4 regions of the Halomonas sp. CnH100-B genome follow, and region 2 is predicted to be linked to each of the others. Evidence: predicted binding sites of a transcription regulator. Region 2 holds the regulator's gene; each other region holds the start of a gene.
What was found. The regulator sigma-54, encoded in region 2, starts transcription at its own class of promoters, with help from an activator protein. The targets are predictions, from matches to a motif close to TGGCACNNNNNTTGCTNT.

Region 1 (4,471 bases), 260 kb from region 2:
TGATCGAAAACGCGGATGCGCAGGTGGTCGAAGGCAGCCGCCAAGTCAAAAACACGGGTGAGATGATTACCGGTGTGGTCGCCGATATTCAGCAGCTCAGTACGCTGGTACAGGAAATCTCGGCAGCTACCATCGAGCAGAGCAGCGGTATCGAGCAGGTCAATCAGGCCGTGACGCAGATGGATCAAATGACCCAGCAAAACGCGGGACTGGTACAGCAGAGTAACCACGCGACCCAGCAGCTAGCGCAGCTAAGCACCCAGCTTCGCCACTTGGTGACTAACTTCAAGTTGAACAAAGAAATCCACCAGCCTGTCATTGCCGCGCCCGCAGCCCAACCCTCTTCCTTCAGCGACTTCTAATAGTCATAGCCCCCGCCCAACCAGGCGGGGGCTTGCTCACCTTATTTCCCAGCTACACCTTGCCCTGGTTATCCAACTCTACTGCTTCGTGCATTCGCGCCAGTATATCGGGTACGGCGGCCTGTACCCGGTTCCAGCTAGGAATGAACGGCCGTTCGCGGGGGTTATCCAAGAACAGATTGCCTGCTTCCAGCAGATTGCTGGCAAACAGCTCCACCGCCTGCTCTTCACAGTGGCGATCCAAACTCAGGCCATTCATGGTGGCGTCGTGGTCGTAGGCTTCGATCAAATCGAGTGCTAGACGGTAGTACGTCGCTTTTAGCGTGCGGAAATCTTCACTGCTGAAGCTCACGCCTTGGGTGGCTAGTTTGCGGTACAGCGCTTTGGCGATATCCAGACTCATGCGATTCAGGCCGCCGTTGGCATCATCCTCGCTAACGGGCTGGTGTTTGTGGTCGTAGGCATCGGCAATATCGACCTGACACAGCTGGCGGTGGGAGTAGTTACGCTGCAGTTCAGACAACACCCCGATCTCCAGGCCCCAGTCGGCGGGGATACGAATGCCTTCCAGCACATCGCTGCGCATCGCAAACTCACCAGAGAGCGGATAACGGAAGCTATCTAAATAGTCCAAATAGGGTAGCGGCCCGCACACGGTTTTGAGCGCTCTCAGCAGCGGCGTCACCATCAGCCGAGACACCCGGCCGTTGAGCTTTCCTTCGGCAATGCGGGGGTAATAGCCTTTGCAGAAACTGTAATTGAACCGTGGGTGAGCCACGGGATACATGAGCCGCGCCAGCAGGCTACGGTCATAGGTCAGAATATCGCAGTCATGCAGGCCAACCACCGACGAGCGGCCAGAGGCCAGCACGTATCCTGCGCAATACCACACGTTGCGCCCTTTGCCGGGCTCTAAGGCCCCTAAACCGTGGCTTTCCAGCTCGGCGTCTAGCTCACGCAGGCGTGGACCGTCGTTCCATAGAATGCGGGTGTGCTGGGGAAGACGAGAGAAGAATTCGCGGGCATATAGGAATTGCTCGCGGTCTGCCCGGTCCAGGCCGATCACAATCTCATTGAGATAAGGCACTTTCACCAGCTCATCGACAATGGCCGAAAGCGCTGGGCCTTCCAACTCGGAAAATAGCGACGGGAGTATCAACCCCATCGGACGACGCTTGGCAAACTGGCCTAGCTCCTGCTCTAGCGCCTCCACCGGACGGCGAGTGAGGTTGTGGAAATCGGTAATGACGCCATTCTGATGAAAATCACTCATACGCTGATCCCTCGTTGATTAGGCCGTAACGGACGCTTGGGTAGGTGCCGCCGCTAATCGGCGGTCGTCTCGCCCCCACCAGTGGGCCACCCCCTCGGCCCAGCCTGTTGGCCCGGTTTCCTGAGTGCGATATAGCGCTGTATTCGTCGGCGTGACGGTCAAGTCGTGGCACCCTTTGATCACGACGGCCTGATCGACGGCATCGAGCATGGATATATCGTTCGGGCCGTCACCTAGTCCTAATGAGAGCGGCTCACGGCCACGCAACGCGGTAAATCGCTTGATGAGCCAGTCAACGGCACTGCCTTTATCAGAGGCTTTGCCCATCACATGCCAAAAGCGTCCGCCTTGGGTGAGCATCAAGCCATCGCCTTCCAGCGCTAACCGGAAATTGGCCAGCGCAACCTCGTCGTCTTCCCAGATAAGCGGCTCGCTGCCTTCACGCTGCCGGGCCGCTTTGGCGCGGGCTTCATCTAAACCGGTGAGCGACATCACAGCCGCCATATCCAGTTCGCTCATCCGGGTAAAGCGCACACCCAAACGCTTGCGCCAGACGTTCAGCCGTGCACGGATAAACCCCACGTCCACACCGGTGTGTTTCACGACCACGCCGTCCAGCCCGCTGCCAGGGCGATCTAACCGGGCGTGACACCAGCCCGGGGGCAGGCCGATCACGGCACCGTTTTCCGCCACGAACGGCGTCGCCGTCAGGCCTAGCGCTTCACGCAGGGAGATCAGTTCGGCACGGGTTTTACTGGTGACTGGGATCACGGGCACGCCCAGCTGTTTTAGGCGAGCCAACCAAGGCGCGGCAGGAGAGAAGTCGTAACTGTGGTGATCGAGCAGCGACCCATCTAAGTCGGTGACCACCAAGCGCGGCTGAAGGGCCGGGTCGGGGCTTCCTGGCGGCTGCTGGGTAAGGCTCGCCCCCTCAGAGTGGGCGACTGTCGTGTGGGTGTGTTCGGTCATGACACCACCTTATTGCGTTCTTGAAAGCCGTTACGCGGACGTCGTTCTTAGATAAGCAATAAAGCAGAATGCATGCCAATAGCATTTAGACAATAAAAATCAAACGCTTGAAAAAAATCACGGTGCCATAACGACGGCAAGCACCAAAACAGGGCACCTAAAGTGCACCAGTACAGTGCGGGAAGAGGCCCGTAATAAAACGGCGCCGGAAGACATCTGCAAAAAAATTGCACAAAGCCTTGGCAAACGCTCACAAATAGCTATACTCGAATTGTACCCACTGACAACCTTGTACACCCCCTCACCTGATGTCAGTGGGCTGCAGTGAGCCAAGCCCTTTCATGCCCGCCTCCCCCGGCGGGCTTTTTTTGACCACACTGCTACTCCACGTGAATCACTACCTCGACGCGGCGATTGCGTGCCCGCCCTTCTGCCGTGCTGTTATCTTCCAACGGCTGCGTCGCCGCTAGCCCCACGGCCCGCAGCCGCTCTGGCGCAACACCGGCCGCTTCCAAGGCTTCGACAATGGCAATCGCACGGGCGCTAGAGAGCGCCCAGTTCGAGGAGAACTCTGGGGTATTAATGGTCTGGCTATCGGAGTGGCCCTCAACCCACACTTCACCGTCATAGCGCTGAATCGTCTCCAGCAGGCTACCTACCAGCGATGAGCCGCCTTGTGTCAGCTCTGCCGTCGCCGAGGGGAAAAGCAGCCTGTCCTGCACGCGTAGGCTGATCCCTTCGGCCACCCGGGAGACTTCGACACCCTCCAAGTTGGGCAAGTAGGGGGACGCCTCTACCCGCTCGGCCAAGTTTTCCGTGAGTGCTAGAGCGCTACTGATGGCCCCGTCGCTGATCTCTTGTACATTCACGGGGGGGCGATCCGTGAGAAGTACCATGTAATCCGCCAAGGGAAGCGGCGCTGGCGGATCCTCTTCCTGCACCAGAGGCGTGGGCAGCCTCGGCGTTGACGACGAAGGTGCAGACGCCAACGCGGCTTGCAGGGTGTCGGTGACCGACACTACCCGCGCAGGCTCTGATGGTGATGCAGAGTTCACCGCCTCTTCCGGCAACGCCAGTAACGGCGGCACGCTGGGCACCACCTCGGCCTGCGGGGGCAGCCCTGCCACGCCCAAGGCGGCGCTGATCGCCATGGGGCTGAGCTCACCTGGCACCACCACTGGCATTGGGGAGCGCGGTGGACGACGCTCATCCAGTAAGGCAGGCAGCGGCACTTCCAGCGGTGTCGCCAAGCCTGTGCTCGTGTCCACTTCCGCGTCATCGGGGGTCCAGTCGGGGCTTGTGACTCCGGCAGCCGCAATAATGATGACGAATAGGGCGACCAGCAGCGTCATAATGTCGATATAGCTGATCATCCAGCCGCTGTTGCTATCGTCCTCAGGATACGTCGACATTAGGGAGTCATGACGTGGGCCGCTGCGGTGGTCCTCAAGCATGGGAGTGATTACTCATTCAAGTTTCTAACCTCGTGGCCGATCTATGCTAAGCATGGCAAACTAGTCTATCAAAAAGCCGATTAGTAGCGATAAGGAACTACCAGGTGCGCACTCGTCCTATGTCACACCCCATTGTCGATTTTTTACGCCCCGTTGGCCTGGGACTTGCGAGCCTGATGCTCAGCGGCTGTTTTTACGCCAGCACTTCTCAGGCCCCCATTGCCACAACATACCCCTATACGGAACAGCAAAAAATGCAGGCCGCCCAGCACTGGGAAGTGCTTGCTCAGCATGAAGCCGCCGGCATCCTATCCAGCGAGCGGGTGCGCTTTCGTGACCTACACATTGCGGCGCCGGAACATGAGCAGTACGGCTCATATTACAGCGGCGGGGAATTCGAGCGTGGTTTTAGA
Region 2 (4,471 bases):
CGCGACGCTGTTCGACAGCGAACAGCGAGAGTGGCTGGCCACGGCAGACACCGGCACCTTGAATACCGATTCCCAGGCCCTGACGCTAAGAGGGTCTGCCCGGCTACTGGCTCCCGAAGAGGGCTGGCAGCTCGACACGCAGCAATTAAACTACGATGGCGTGACGCGCCATGCCTGGAGCGATACGCCCGTGCTGTTGCAGCAGCCGCCGCAGCGCATGGAAGCCTCCCGCATGGACGTTTGGCTCGATGACAGCCAAGTCCGCCTGACCAATAACGTGCGCGGCGTCCACCCGCCTGCCACTCGTAACCCTGAGGAGTCGCGATGAACGCCTCTCTCCGCACTGCACTCTTTACGTTAACCCTACCCCTCGCCACGGCGGCCATGGCACAAAGCCAAGCCCCCATCGAGGTCGAAGCCGACCGCCTGGACCTCGACCAGCGCGCTGGCACCGCTGTTTACTCAGGCAACGTGGACATTCGCCAGGGCGAGATGCAACTGCGCGGCGAACGCGTCGAAATTCAGCGCAACGACGCAGGCGAGCTGTCACGCGCCATTGCCACGGGTGAGCGCGCCTACCTGCGCAATCAGCTCGAAGATCAAGAAACCCCCATGGAGGGCTGGGCGCGTCGTATCGTTTACCATGTCGCCGAACGCCGTGTCGAGCTGATCGACCAAGCCGAACTGACCCAGCAAGGCGACCGTTTCCAAGGGGGGCGTTTGGAGTACTTCATCGACCAGGAAGTGGTGCAAGCACGCTCCGACGTGAGCGGTAGCGACAACCAGCGCATTCGCATGACTCTTCAGCCCGAACAATAGGGAGCGGCCACGTGGCAGCATCAACCTCTGCAGATTCCGCACCTGTCAAAACGCTCTACGCCCATCACCTAGCGAAGAGCTACAAACGCCGTCGGGTCGTGAAAGATATCAACCTGGAAATCGCTCAGGGTAGCGTCGTCGGCCTGCTGGGGCCCAACGGGGCGGGTAAAACCACGTCGTTTTACATGATCGTTGGACTGGTCAAATCCGATGCCGGTAGCGTCGGTATCGACGACGTCGACCTGACCCATGCGCCCATGCACGAGCGCGCCATGGCCGGGATTGGCTACCTCCCCCAGGAAGCCTCCATTTTCCGCAAGCTCTCGGTGGCCGATAACATCATGGCGATTCTCGAGACGCGCAAAGCGCTGGACCGTAGCGCTCGGGAAGCACGCCTCGAGTCACTGCTCGAAGATTTCCATATTACCCACATTCGCGACAACCTGGGCATGAGCCTCTCAGGGGGCGAGCGCCGCCGAGTGGAGATCGCTCGCTCACTCGCTACCGAGCCCGCATTCATTCTGCTCGACGAGCCGTTTGCCGGGGTCGACCCTATTTCAGTGGGTGAAATCAAAACCATCATCCGCGCACTGAAAAAACGCCACATCGGCGTCTTGATCACTGACCATAACGTGCGCGAAACCCTGGATATTTGTGACATTGCCTACATCGTTGGCGACGGCCATATCATCGCCAGTGGAAACGCCCAGGAGATCCTCAATAACCAGAAGGTTCGTGATGTCTATCTAGGCGCAGACTTCCGCCTCTAAACTCTGGCCTGACCAAACTTTTCTTTTAGTGGCATGCTTATTGCACTTGCACAGAGTCATAACTCGCTCTAGGGTGGAGCTTTCTGATTAACGAGTGGTTCTCAGATGGTCATGAAAGCTTCTCTCCAATTGCGTATCGGCACACAGCTGACCATGACACCTCAGCTGCAGCAGGCCATTGCCCTGCTACAGCTCTCCACGCTGGACCTCCGTCAAGAAATTCAGCAAGCGCTGGACGCTAACCCCATGCTCGAACAAGAGGATGAGTTTGGCGAACAGGCTGTTAGCGAGCCTCAAGAGGCCGAGTGGTCGGACAGCATTCCCAACGAACTCTCCGTAGACAGCGACTGGTCGGACACCTACCAAGACATGGGTAGCTTGGGCGGTAGCAGCGAAGGACCCGACTTCGAGCGCCAAGCCGCAGGCCAAAGCCTTCATGGCCATCTGTTATGGCAATTGGCCATGACCGACTTCTCTCCCCGCGACTATGCCATTGCCGAAAGCCTGATCGATGCACTGGATGCCAACGGCTATCTCACTCAACCGCTCAACGACATCCGCGAAGGCCTCAAGGCGCAAGGCCACGACAGCCTGAGCCAGCGTGAAGTAGAAAACACCCTGTTGCGCTTACAACAGTTCGAGCCCACCGGCGTGTTTGCCCGCGACCTGCGCGAGTGCCTGATGCTTCAGCTGGCCGCGCTGCCTGAAGACACCCCGCTATTGATGCCCGCAAAACGCTTGGTGCGTCAGTTTCTCGAAGCCTTGGGCAAAGACGATTTACGGCTACTCAAGCGCCGCCTGAGCCTGGATGACGAGCAGTTGGACGACGTCATCCGTTTAATTCGCAGCCTTGACCCACGCCCAGGCAGCGCCTACGGCGTGACCGACGACAGCTATATCACGCCCGATTTGGTCGTGCGCCATGACAACGAGGGCTGGCACTTAGAGCTCAACCCGGAGGCGCTGCCGCGCCTGCGTATCCAGCCCGATTACGCCAGTTTGATCAAACGTGCCGACAAGAGCCAAGACAACCAGTTCTTGAAAGAGCACCTCCAAGAAGCTCGCTGGCTGATCAAAAGCCTTTCCAGCCGTAATGACACGCTTCTGCGAGTAGGTCGTGAAATCATCGCCCGCCAGATCGGCTTTCTAGAGCACGGCGAAGAGGCCATGAAACCGCTGATCCTGGCCGACATCGCCGAGGCCGTGGAGATGCACGAGTCCACGATCTCCCGTGTGACGACGCAGAAATTCATACATACGCCACGAGGCGTGTTCGAGTTGAAGTACTTCTTCTCGAGCCAAGTCAGCAGCCACGATGGCGGCGATAGCCACTCCAGCACCGCCATTCGTGCACGGATCAAAAAACTGATACAAGAGGAGCCGTCGGGTAAACCGCTCTCCGATAGTCGCCTGGTGACCCTCCTTGAGGAGGGAGGCATCAGCGTTGCCCGGCGTACGGTAGCGAAATATCGCGAGTCAATGGGTATTCCCTCGTCCAGTGAGCGCCGCCGTTTACGCTAGTTAAACGGTAGGGCATGACAAACTCGACGCAGGGGCTTTGCAATAGCGCAAAAAGGGTTACAATCGAAGTACAGCCCGATGGATAAGGAGCACGTCAATGCAAGTAAACATCACTGGTCATCACGTTGAACTGACTGACGCCTTGCGTGACTACGTTAACGAAAAGCTGGAACGCGTCGAACGCCACTATGACAACATCACCACGGTGCAAGTGACCTTATCTGTCGAGAAAGAACGCCAGCAGGCAGCCTGTACGCTGCATGCCGCCGGTGCCGACCTTCATGCCGAAGCCCTCGATAACGATATGTATGCCGCTATCGATGCGCTCGCAGACAAAATCGATCGTCAACTCGTTAAACACAAGGAAAAAGCACAAGCTCGCGCCCAGGGCGCAGGCGTGCGTTAACTCAATGACGTTGGAAACCATCCTCCCCCCGGAGCGCGTGCTCTACGACGTGCCCGGGGGCAGCAAAAAACGGGTGCTGGAGTTTTTCAGCACCTTCATCGCCCAAAACACACCCAGCCTCGATAGCCAAGAAGTGTTTAGCCGCCTGATTGGACGCGAGCGTCTCGGCAGCACGGGAATTGGCAACGGCGTTGCCATCCCCCACGCACGTAGCCCGCACTGTAGCTCGCCCATCGCTGGCTTTTTGAAACTTGCCGAGCCGGTCGATTTCGATGCCATCGATGGCGACCCCGTCGATCTAGTGTTCGTGTTGCTCGTACCCGAAGAGGCGGACGACACGCATCTCGCTCTGCTTGGGCAAGTCGCGACGATCATGAACGATGCGAATACCCGTCAACAGTTACGCAAAGCCAGCAGTCAAAAAGAGCTATTGACCCTGATGACGGCCAAGATACGCGAACAGGCCGCGTAAGATACTCACACGTCCATCACTGTTTATTTCCTACGCTCATACGCCAAGAGAGACGCTATGCAACTGGTGATCATTAGCGGCCGTTCGGGGTCCGGTAAATCTATCGCCTTACAAGCGCTGGAGGATCTTGGCTATTATGCGATCGATAACTTACCTGCCATGCTGCTGGGCTCGCTGATCGATGAGCTGCGCGCTCAAGGAGAACGCACTCGTATTGCCGTTAGCATCGATGCGCGCAACCTCCCCATCGCGCTGGAGCGTCTGCCAGCGCTGTTGGAAGAGCTACGCCAGCGAGACATTCGTTTTCAGGTGATCTATCTAACCACGGACGCACGCATTCTGCTGGAGCGCTACTCCGCCACTCGTCGTCGCCACCCCCTCACTCGCGACAGCGAAATGACGCTGGAAGAGGCGATCAACAAAGAGGAGGAAACGCTACATGAAATACGCGATCTCGCCGATTTATTGATCGATACGTCTCGG
Region 3 (4,471 bases), on a different contig from region 2:
CAGGCAAGCCTGCCAACCAGAAAGCGTCACTATGCAGGGCCGACTGGCTGAGTTCGCCATTCACCAGCAGTTGAATCTGATGGTCGTCTCGCAGCGGTGGCACCACCTGCACTTCCACTGGCGTCATACCGCCCCGCACGGAAGCACCGCTAGCGGGATTAGCAATCGTAAAACGGTCATAAGGCATAAACGGCTGACCCGGCCTGCCCAGGCTGCGCGGTGCCGCTGTTGAAGGGCGCGACGCCGATGGCATGCTGGGCAGCGGCGCCAGCGTAATGGCATCCCCACCCCGCTCAGGGTTATCGGTAAACGTCACGTTGCCCTGCTCATCCACCACGCGATACACCGTTTGCGACTGGGCCACGCTTACCCACAGGCACAGTAGAAGCACCGCCGCTGTGGATAAACCTATTCTGTTTTGCAAACGTCGTCTGCTTATCATTACTAGCCCCTGCGTATTTCGCTTCCATAAAAAAACCCCGCCGAGGCGGGGTTTTCTGGCTAATCACACCGCAAGGGTGATTTTAGCACCGTCATTAAAGACCGTTCTTAGCAAGAGTAGTACATGTCGAACTCAATCGGGTGAGTCGTCATGCGGATACGCTCGACGTCTTCCATCTTCAGTTCGATGTAGGCATCAATCATGTCGTCGGTGAACACGCCACCTTCGGTCAGGAACGCACGGTCAGCATCGAGTGCTTCCAGCGCTTGATCCAGGCTGTTGGCTACGGTCGGTACAGACTTGCCTTCTTCCGGCGGCAGGTCGTACAGGTTCTTATCCATGGCATCGCCAGGATGGATCTTGTTCTTGATACCGTCGATACCCGCCATCAGCATCGCTGCAAACGCCAAGTAGGGGTTGGCAGTCGGATCAGGGAAGCGAGTCTCGACACGCTTGCCTTTCGGGCTAGCGGTGTACGGAATACGAATAGACGCAGAGCGGTTACGGGCGCTGTAAGCCAGCATGACCGGTGCTTCGAAGCCCGGCACCAGACGCTTGTACGAGTTGGTAGAAGCGTTGGTGAAGGCGTTCAGGGCACGAGCGTGCTTGATGATACCGCCGATGTAGTACAGCGCCATTTCAGACAGGCCCGCGTACTCGTCACCCGCGAACTGGTTCTGGCCATCTTTCCAGAACGACTGGTGTACGTGCATACCCGAACCGTTGTCGCCTACCAGCGGCTTCGGCATGAAGGTAGCGGTTTTGCCGTAAGCGTGTGCCACGTTGTGGATCACGTACTTCATTTCCTGAACTTCGTCAGCTTTCTTCACCAGCGTGTTGAATTTAACGCCGATTTCGTTCTGACCCGCGTTAGCTACTTCGTGGTGGTGTACTTCCACGGTTTGGCCAATCGCTTCCAGGGTATTACACATCGCGCCACGGATATCGTGGAAGCTATCGACCGGGGGAACCGGGAAGTAGCCGCCTTTCACGCGCGGACGGTGGCCCAGGTTGCCACCTTCGACTTGGTTGCTGGTCGCCCATGCACCTTCATCAGAGGTGATTTTGTACATGGCGCCTTGGATGTCGGCTTTCCAGTGTACTTCGTCGAAGATGAAGAATTCCGGCTCCGGACCGAAGAAGGCCGTGTCGCCCAGACCGGTAGACTGCAGGTACGCTTCGGCACGCTTAGCGATGGAGCGCGGGTCGCGATCGTAGCCCTGCATGGTCGCCGGCTCGATGATGTCGCAACGCAGAATCAGGGTAGCGTCTTCGGTGAAGGGGTCCAAGAAACCGGTGCCGTCTTCCGGACGCAGGATCATGTCAGACTCGTTGATGCCCTTCCAACCGTTGATGGAAGAGCCATCGAACATCTGGCCATTTTCAAAAAACTCTTCGTTCACGTCACGTGCCGGTACGGTGACGTGCTGCTCTTTACCGCGCGTGTCGGTGAAACGCAGGTCTACCCACTTAACATCATGTTCTTCGATTAGCGCGAGAGTCTTGGCTGACATAGTGTCCTCCGGTATGAGCGTGGCTTAAAGCGTGTAACTGTAAGCTATCGATAAAAGTGTTATTCAACAAATCGTTCAACACGCAATTGCATGTGGCGCGTTTGTCTTTTTTGTTCGCTTAACGTTTGTCTGACGATGGATAACAAACCGCCCAGCGATCATTTCAGACCGGCTATCGTTGTAGCACGCCTGGAGGCGTCTGCCTACGCTTCAATAGCCGCTGATGAAACTATCTATGATTCATAAGCACAGAGCATGCCAACCCTGCACCATAATGGCCATAAAAAATAACAAGCCATTGTTTTTAAATACGAAAAATCACTAAACGTCTGCGTCTTAATGTGGCAACACATCGTCACGCTTCGCACGGAAAGGGCATCTCGTGTCTCATATGCACAAAAATAGTGCATATGAGACACAGAACGCACCAAATTGGTTAGAGGAGAGGCACTTGCACCTCCCTGTTGTTAAAAAAGTTTCTCTTGCTACGCAAAGAAACCCACATCTACAATAAATTACAATCGGAGATGCTTCATAACAAAAGGAAGCCGCGTGCATGGGTACGGTTTGCTTTATCGTAGACGCTTCAGTGACAGGAGCTTTGCTACCGCGCCACTTGCGCTCCATTCGCCAGTCCGGCCTGGCCGACCATGTGATGCCGATCATCGTCACCTGCGCGCAGGCGGATGAGCGGCTCACCGCCCTCGAACAGCGTTATCATGCCCACTGCCTGGTGACCCCCTCGCAAATGCTCGGCGCGCGCCTCAATCAAGCGGCTTATATCAGTCAAGCAGAGTGGCTGCTGATTGCGCTGCATAAAGAACCCATGGCGGCACAGCTTTGGTACCTGCTCTATCCGCAGCTCAACACGGCGATGGATGCACTGCTCATCAACGCGGCTACGCCCCGGTTTTCGGAGCGATTGCTGCTGCACTTTCTCAGTACGGCCGTGTCCGTACCGCCCTACATTGCCATTCGGCGCGCCTGGTTGGAGCGCATTGGTGGCTTCGATCCCGAGCTGGATGAGCCAGCCCTGCTCGATTTTTTACAGCGCCTTTACGCTTGCCCGACCCGGCTTAAAACCTTGAGCGGCGAATCGTTGGGGTTGGCCCGTGGCTCACCAAACAGCCAGTCATCCACCTCGCCCTAGCCTTTTCTGGTTCCGCGCCCGCCCTGTCACCTACCCTACCCTGCACTCATACCTTCAACCGCTTACCCAACAGCATGGCCCCCATCGTCGTGGTATTGGCCGCTTTGTTGAGCAAAATAGAGCCAACGCTGCCTACGACGATGAGCAGCACCGCGTAAACCACCAGCGGCAGTGTCGTCACGCCCACGAACGTATCGGTGAGCGTGAAAAACATCGGATGCGCCAGATAAATACCAAACGAGTAAGCATTGATATAGCGCACCCAGCCAGGCGCTCTGCGTCCTTTCAAGCCACGCATCAGCGCCAGGGTGAACAGCACGAAGAAGGGAATGACCCAGACTTCCTTCGATGAGAACGCCAGCCAATGCTCGAACGTGGCCAGCACGATTACGCCGACGAACAGGAAAAGCCAACGCGGTTGGGAAAGGAGTTGCAGCCATACGGGCCGCTCGACCAGCGTAGCCGAGGGCGTTAACGGGTAGTAACGCACCAGAACCAGGGCCAAAAAAAACAGATACACCCAGCCCAGCGGTGCCACCCAGAGCAAGTAGCCCGGCGGCTCGATCTCGAAGGCATAGGCCAAGCCCCAATACGCCATGCTCACCCAGCAGGCAGCCACCAGCCACGGTACCGGGTGATAGCGCCATAGCCGCCAGCGCGTGTACGCCCAGTACGCCGCATAGAACTGCATGGCGATAATCAAAAAGTAGCCATGCCACTCGGCGTAAAGAAAATAGACTTTGGCATTTTCCCAAAACCCCACGGCGTTCTCGCTTCCCGCCAGCTGCCACCATTGGGCCGTGGAGTAGATACTTCCGTACACCACATAGGGCAACATGACGTACTTCACCCGCTGCAGCAGAAAGCCTGGCGGCACCTGTTGATCGTATCGGACGGCAAAGACGAACACCGAAATGAACAGGAAAACCGGCGTGCCCAGCACCAGCGGTATGCGCATCAGGTCCGTGGCGACGTTATCCACACGCTGGTTGATATGATCAAGCCAATGGAATAGAAAGACGGCGACACAGCCGTAAGCGCGCAGCCAATAGATCTCCTCGATTTTTTGCATCGAACCTCCACCAAACCACCGCTGCTAAGCTGATGTATGGGCTTACGGCAATGAACACGCCGAGTTACACCGCTGTCCGACCCTTTAACCGACGGTAAATTCCTGGAGGCTTCGTGCGCAGACACTTTTCCCTCGCTCGCTTTATCCGCTGGATGAGCACGACGATCGGCGTGATGAGCGGGCTGATGCTCAGCGGCGCGACCCTGGCTGGCGACGTGGCCCGTGAACAGTTCTTCTCGCCCACCCTAGGGTACGACTATCCGTACACGGTCTATTTACCGGACGATTATGAT
Region 4 (4,471 bases), 330 kb from region 2:
TGATAGCAGTGAAGGCGGTTTCGGCCCGCCTCTTTGGCGGTATAGCAGGCGGCGTCTGCTGCGTGCAGCGTGTCCGACAAGCGCATGGGATTTTCCGAGGTGATCGTGACCAAGCCGATGCTCACGCCAATACCGAAGGTATGTCCTTGCCATGCAAAGCGAAAGTGCTCGATATCTCGGCGGACCGCCTCACCAATGATCTTGGCTTTGTCCAGTGGGCAGTGGGGCAACACCAGGGCAAATTCATCCCCGCCCAATCGAGCCACGGTATCACTGTGGCGCACGTGGGCTTTCAGCTTCATGGAGACCTGACGAAGTAGTTCATCGCCTGCCAAATGGCCGCAGGTGTCGTTGACGATCTTGAATTGGTCCAGGTCTAAGTAGCAGAGCACATGATGGTACTCATCTTCCTGGGCGAGCAATTTGGTCAGCAGTGCCTCAAAGGCTCGCCGGTTCATTAGCCCCGTGAGGTTGTCGTGGGTTGCTTGATAATTGAGCTGCTCCGAGAGTTGCCGTGTCACACTGACGTCTTGAAACACCACTACTGCGCCCAGCGTGATGCCGCCTCGAGAACGAATGGGCGCGGCGCTATGCTGTATGGGAAAACGTTTGCCGTTGCGGTGCAGCAGCTGGCAGTGTTCACTGAAGTGCACGGCCCGATGCTGGGTGAGTACCTGCCGCGCCGGATTGCTGATGGGCTCGTCGCTTAGCTCATCACGAAGTGAGTAGATTGTCTGAATCGGTTTGTTGGTGGCGTCAGCAAGCGTCCACCCCGTGAGCCGTTCTGCCTCGGCATTAAGAAACGTCACACTGCCGCTGGCATCGCACGTGATGACACCATCGCCTATAGACGCTAGCGTGGTGCGTGCCAAATCTCGCTCCCGGTTCAACTGTTCTTGAAGCTGTTTACGCTCGGTGATGTCCCGGACCATGCCCGAGCACTCAGAAACAGAGCCCGCAGCGCCTTCACTTACTTGGATCTCTAAATAGCGGACTTGCTGGTCATGCAGACGCAGTTTGATTTCATGCTTTGCGCCAGGCGTGAGCAGCTTATTGGGCAGTAGCGTGTTGACAGGACGCCCGACCCACTGCTTCGCCTCCACGCCAAACAGTGCTTCTGCGCCTGGGTTCAGTCCCGTCAGCGTGCCGTCGGCTTGCCAGGTAACGACGCCATCACGAAGGTTACGCAGCATGACCTGGGTGTGTCCGACTGCACGTTCCAGCGCTGCCGAGACGCGATTATAACTAGCGGCGATTTCACCTACCTCGGTGAACGGGTCTGCCTCGATGCGCTGGTGCATGTCCCCCTGCCGTTCATGTTGACGCATGTGCTCGAGCAGCTGATGCAGCTCGTTTTTGGCGCCATGCTCTGCAAGGTTGAGCCCCATTTTTTCCGCGTTTTTCGAGACACGCAAAGGCAGGAAGCGGCGAGTGATGCTAAACAGCAGCCATGCAATCCCAAAACTCCACACACCGCAGGCCGCCACACCCAATAGCTGAATACCGAACTGATCGGCGCGACCGAGGGGGTGATCGAGGAGAGAGAGGTCAGCCAGCCATGGTAGGGCAAGCGTGCCCCAGATGCCGCTGACCAAATGCGCAGGAATCGCGCCCACCGCGTCATCGATCTGCTTCTTCAACAGCCATTCGTTGGCCAGCACCATGAGCACACCGCTCACGCCGCCCATGAGAAATGCCGTGGCCAATGAGAGCACATGGGCACCTGCCGTGACTGCCACCAAGCCAGCAATTGCGCCATTGATAGCGTACATCACATCGGCATAGCGCCGAACCCGCCAGCCCACTAGCATGGCCGATAAAATGCCCCCCACGGCGCCCAGCACGGTATTGGCAATAATTCCAGGCACCGAGCCATCCAGAGCGAGCGTGCTTCCACCATTGAAGCCAAACCAGCCAAGTACCATGAACAGCGCCCCAAGCATTGCCAGTGGCAAATTACCTGCTGGAAATGCAGTGGGTGGCTTATCGACTTGAAAACGTCCCCGGCGGGGGCCGATGACCAGTACCGCCGCGAGTGCCACCCAGCCGCCAACGCTGTGAACCACGGTCGCACCGGCAAAATCGATGAATCCAAGCGACGCCAGCCATCCCGGCGCGCCTCCTAACAAGCCGCCCCAGGCCCAGTGGCCAAAAACGGGGTAAATCAAGAGCGCAATCCAAAACGCGGTCCATAAATAGCCGAGGAACGGCATTCGTTCAGCGACGGCGCCGGCCACGATGGTCGCGGCGGTGGCACAAAACATCGCTTGGAAGATGAAAACGGTCATTAGCCAGGTGTCGGTCGATTCGAGCTGCCAACCAAACAGCGAGCTGCCCAACCATCCCGCTTGAGAGGCGCCAAACATCATGCCAAAGCCGGCTAGCCAGAAAACGCTGACGGCAATGGCAAAATCCGCTAGGTTTTTCATAGCGACGTTGATGGCGTTTTTCGTTCGTGTGGTGCCTGCCTCCAGGCAGAGAAACCCGGCTTGCATCACGAATACCAACGCGGCCGCCCAAAGCACCCAAAGCGTGTCGATCAGAGTGGTGTCAAAGCTATCGATCATGGGTGTGTTCCTTGTGTTGATTGGGTGCAATGCAGGCACTTAATTGGTGCAGGGAATCGCGAGATGCTGCCTGTAAATGCAGCGTTCGGCCTGCTGCGCAGCGAAACGTTGGATCTAACAAAACGGGCCTAATGATCATTAAGCAAATGTTATGCCGTGGCTAGCAAAGTCATCCTTTATTACGCTTTATGCGAGATAAAAAACTAAAAAAATGAGTTAAAACAGTGTTTGTGACTATGCAAAAGCGCTTTGATTGGTGATATTTTTCAATACGTTATCCGTGCTGCTGGCGGCATGAGGCGAATTGATTTTTAGAGCGATAGGAGTGCATCAAAATGGCGCGTCAAACGGTGGTGTTGGGGGCAGGTATGGTGGGTGTCAGTGTTGCTTGGCAGCTACAAAAACGTGGCTATCAAGTAACGCTGGTGGACCGCCGTCAGCCTGGACGAGAAACCTCGTTTGGCAACGCCGGTATCATTCAGCGTGAAGCGGTGAGGCCTTACCCCTTTCCTCGTGATATGAAGACTATCTTGAGCGTACTGCCAAACCGCCGTGTCGATATCCGTTATCGTCCCGCTGGAATGGTCAATGCGGCGTCACCGCTATTGAGCTATTGGCACCACTCCTCATCACGGCTGTATAAAAAAATCGTGCCTGAGTACGCCTCGTTGATTCAGCTCTGTTTAGAGGCGCATGGACCCATGATCGAAGCATCGGGGGCAGAGCATTTGGTGCGCAAAGAGGGTTGGCTGGAGATCTATCGTACCCAGGATAAGCTTGCCAAACGCGTCAAGGAGGCCGAGGAAGCGCGCGAGCTTTATGGCGTCGAATTCAGCGTGCTCGATCGCGCTGCGTTGAGTGAAAAGGAGCCCCAACTGGGCGATAAGATCATTGGTGCTATTCATTGGCTCGACCCATGGACGGTCGCCGATCCGGGTGGATTGGTGGCCGCCTATGCCGCCTCTTTTGAGGCCATGGGCGGAAACTTAGTGCAGGCGGATATTACGGGCGTCACTCAAATCGATGAGCGCTGGCGCGTGACGACCCAGGAATCGACGTTCGAAGCCGATGAAGTGGTCATGGCGCTCGGGCCTTGGGCGGGGCAATGGATGAAGCCGCTGGGTTATCACTTCCCGACGTTTGTGAAGCGCGGCTATCACATGCACTACGCGACCCAGCCAGGGGCGACATTGAATTATTGGCTGATGGATGCCGAGATTGGCTATTTGCTGGCACCCATGAATGCAGGCGTACGGCTGACCACCGGGGCTGAATTGGATCGCTTAGAATCGCCGGCCGATGAAGAGCAGCTGGGTGCCGCTGAAAACGTTGCGCGGACGATTTTTCCATTAGGTGAGCGCAAGGACAGTGCCGCCTGGAAAGGCGCACGCCCGTGTTTGCCAGACATGAAGCCGGTGATTGGCCCAGCGCCGCGTCATCCCGGCCTATGGCTCGCGTTCGGCCACGGTCACCAGGGTTTTACACTAGGCCCTGCGACCGGTCAGCTGCTTGCCGACATGATGGAACAGAAGCCAACCGCCATCGACATGACGCCGTTCCGTGCAGATCGATTTTAGACGGCTTGTCTCATTCCGTAACACAATGACAAGCGACAAACGTGGCCCCAGTGGTGTGGGTTTGCTACGCTAAGAGTGTCATTCAATAGACTGAGGTGCAGTATGGATGTAGCTGCAAGCAATGCAGTCAGTACGGCGCTGTATATGAATCAGGCGCAAACCGCTGAGCAAGCGCAGATGCAAATGTTCCGCGAAGCGCTGGACGTTCAAGCCGAGCAAATCACCGAAGTATTGGCATCTGCTGACACCGGCGCTCAGCCAAGCCTGGCACAAGAGGGCAGCGTCGGCACGCAGGTCAACACCTACGCCTGAGGCTCGTTCTTGGCT

Region 1: NH398_RS00080 (HAD-IIB family hydrolase) is a predicted target of sigma-54. The motif match lies at 2,665-2,682, and genes of this name have one in related genera.
Region 3: glnA (glutamate--ammonia ligase) is a predicted target of sigma-54. The motif match lies at 2,200-2,217, and genes of this name have one in related genera.
Region 4: amt (ammonium transporter) is a predicted target of sigma-54. The motif match lies at 2,707-2,724, and genes of this name have one in related genera.

What each region holds. Positions count from the first base shown of each region.
Region 1 covers NZ_JAMXRX010000001.1:16,114-20,584, reverse strand. The annotation lists gene NH398_RS00090 (methyl-accepting chemotaxis protein) at 1-362, shown strand, start outside; gene NH398_RS00085 (glycosyl transferase) at 415-1,635, opposite strand; gene NH398_RS00080 (HAD-IIB family hydrolase) at 1,654-2,604, opposite strand; gene NH398_RS00075 (OmpA family protein) at 2,985-4,016, opposite strand; gene NH398_RS00070 (hypothetical protein) at 4,178-4,471, shown strand, end outside.
Region 2 covers NZ_JAMXRX010000001.1:275,577-280,047, reverse strand. The annotation lists gene lptC (LPS export ABC transporter periplasmic protein LptC) at 1-328, shown strand, start outside; gene lptA (lipopolysaccharide transport periplasmic protein LptA) at 325-819, shown strand; gene lptB (LPS export ABC transporter ATP-binding protein) at 831-1,589, shown strand; gene NH398_RS01145 (RNA polymerase factor sigma-54) at 1,695-3,110, shown strand; gene raiA (ribosome-associated translation inhibitor RaiA) at 3,208-3,516, shown strand; gene ptsN (PTS IIA-like nitrogen regulatory protein PtsN) at 3,521-3,988, shown strand; gene rapZ (RNase adapter RapZ) at 4,046-4,471, shown strand, end outside.
Region 3 covers NZ_JAMXRX010000007.1:128,105-132,575, forward strand. The annotation lists gene NH398_RS15605 (DUF4124 domain-containing protein) at 1-424, opposite strand, end outside; gene glnA (glutamate--ammonia ligase) at 550-1,956, opposite strand; gene NH398_RS15615 (hypothetical protein) at 2,513-3,106, shown strand; gene NH398_RS15620 (acyltransferase family protein) at 3,153-4,178, opposite strand; gene NH398_RS15625 (alpha/beta hydrolase-fold protein) at 4,331-4,471, shown strand, end outside.
Region 4 covers NZ_JAMXRX010000001.1:607,491-611,961, forward strand. The annotation lists gene amt (ammonium transporter) at 1-2,567, opposite strand, end outside; gene NH398_RS02725 (FAD-dependent oxidoreductase) at 2,903-4,144, shown strand; gene NH398_RS02730 (putative motility protein) at 4,247-4,456, shown strand.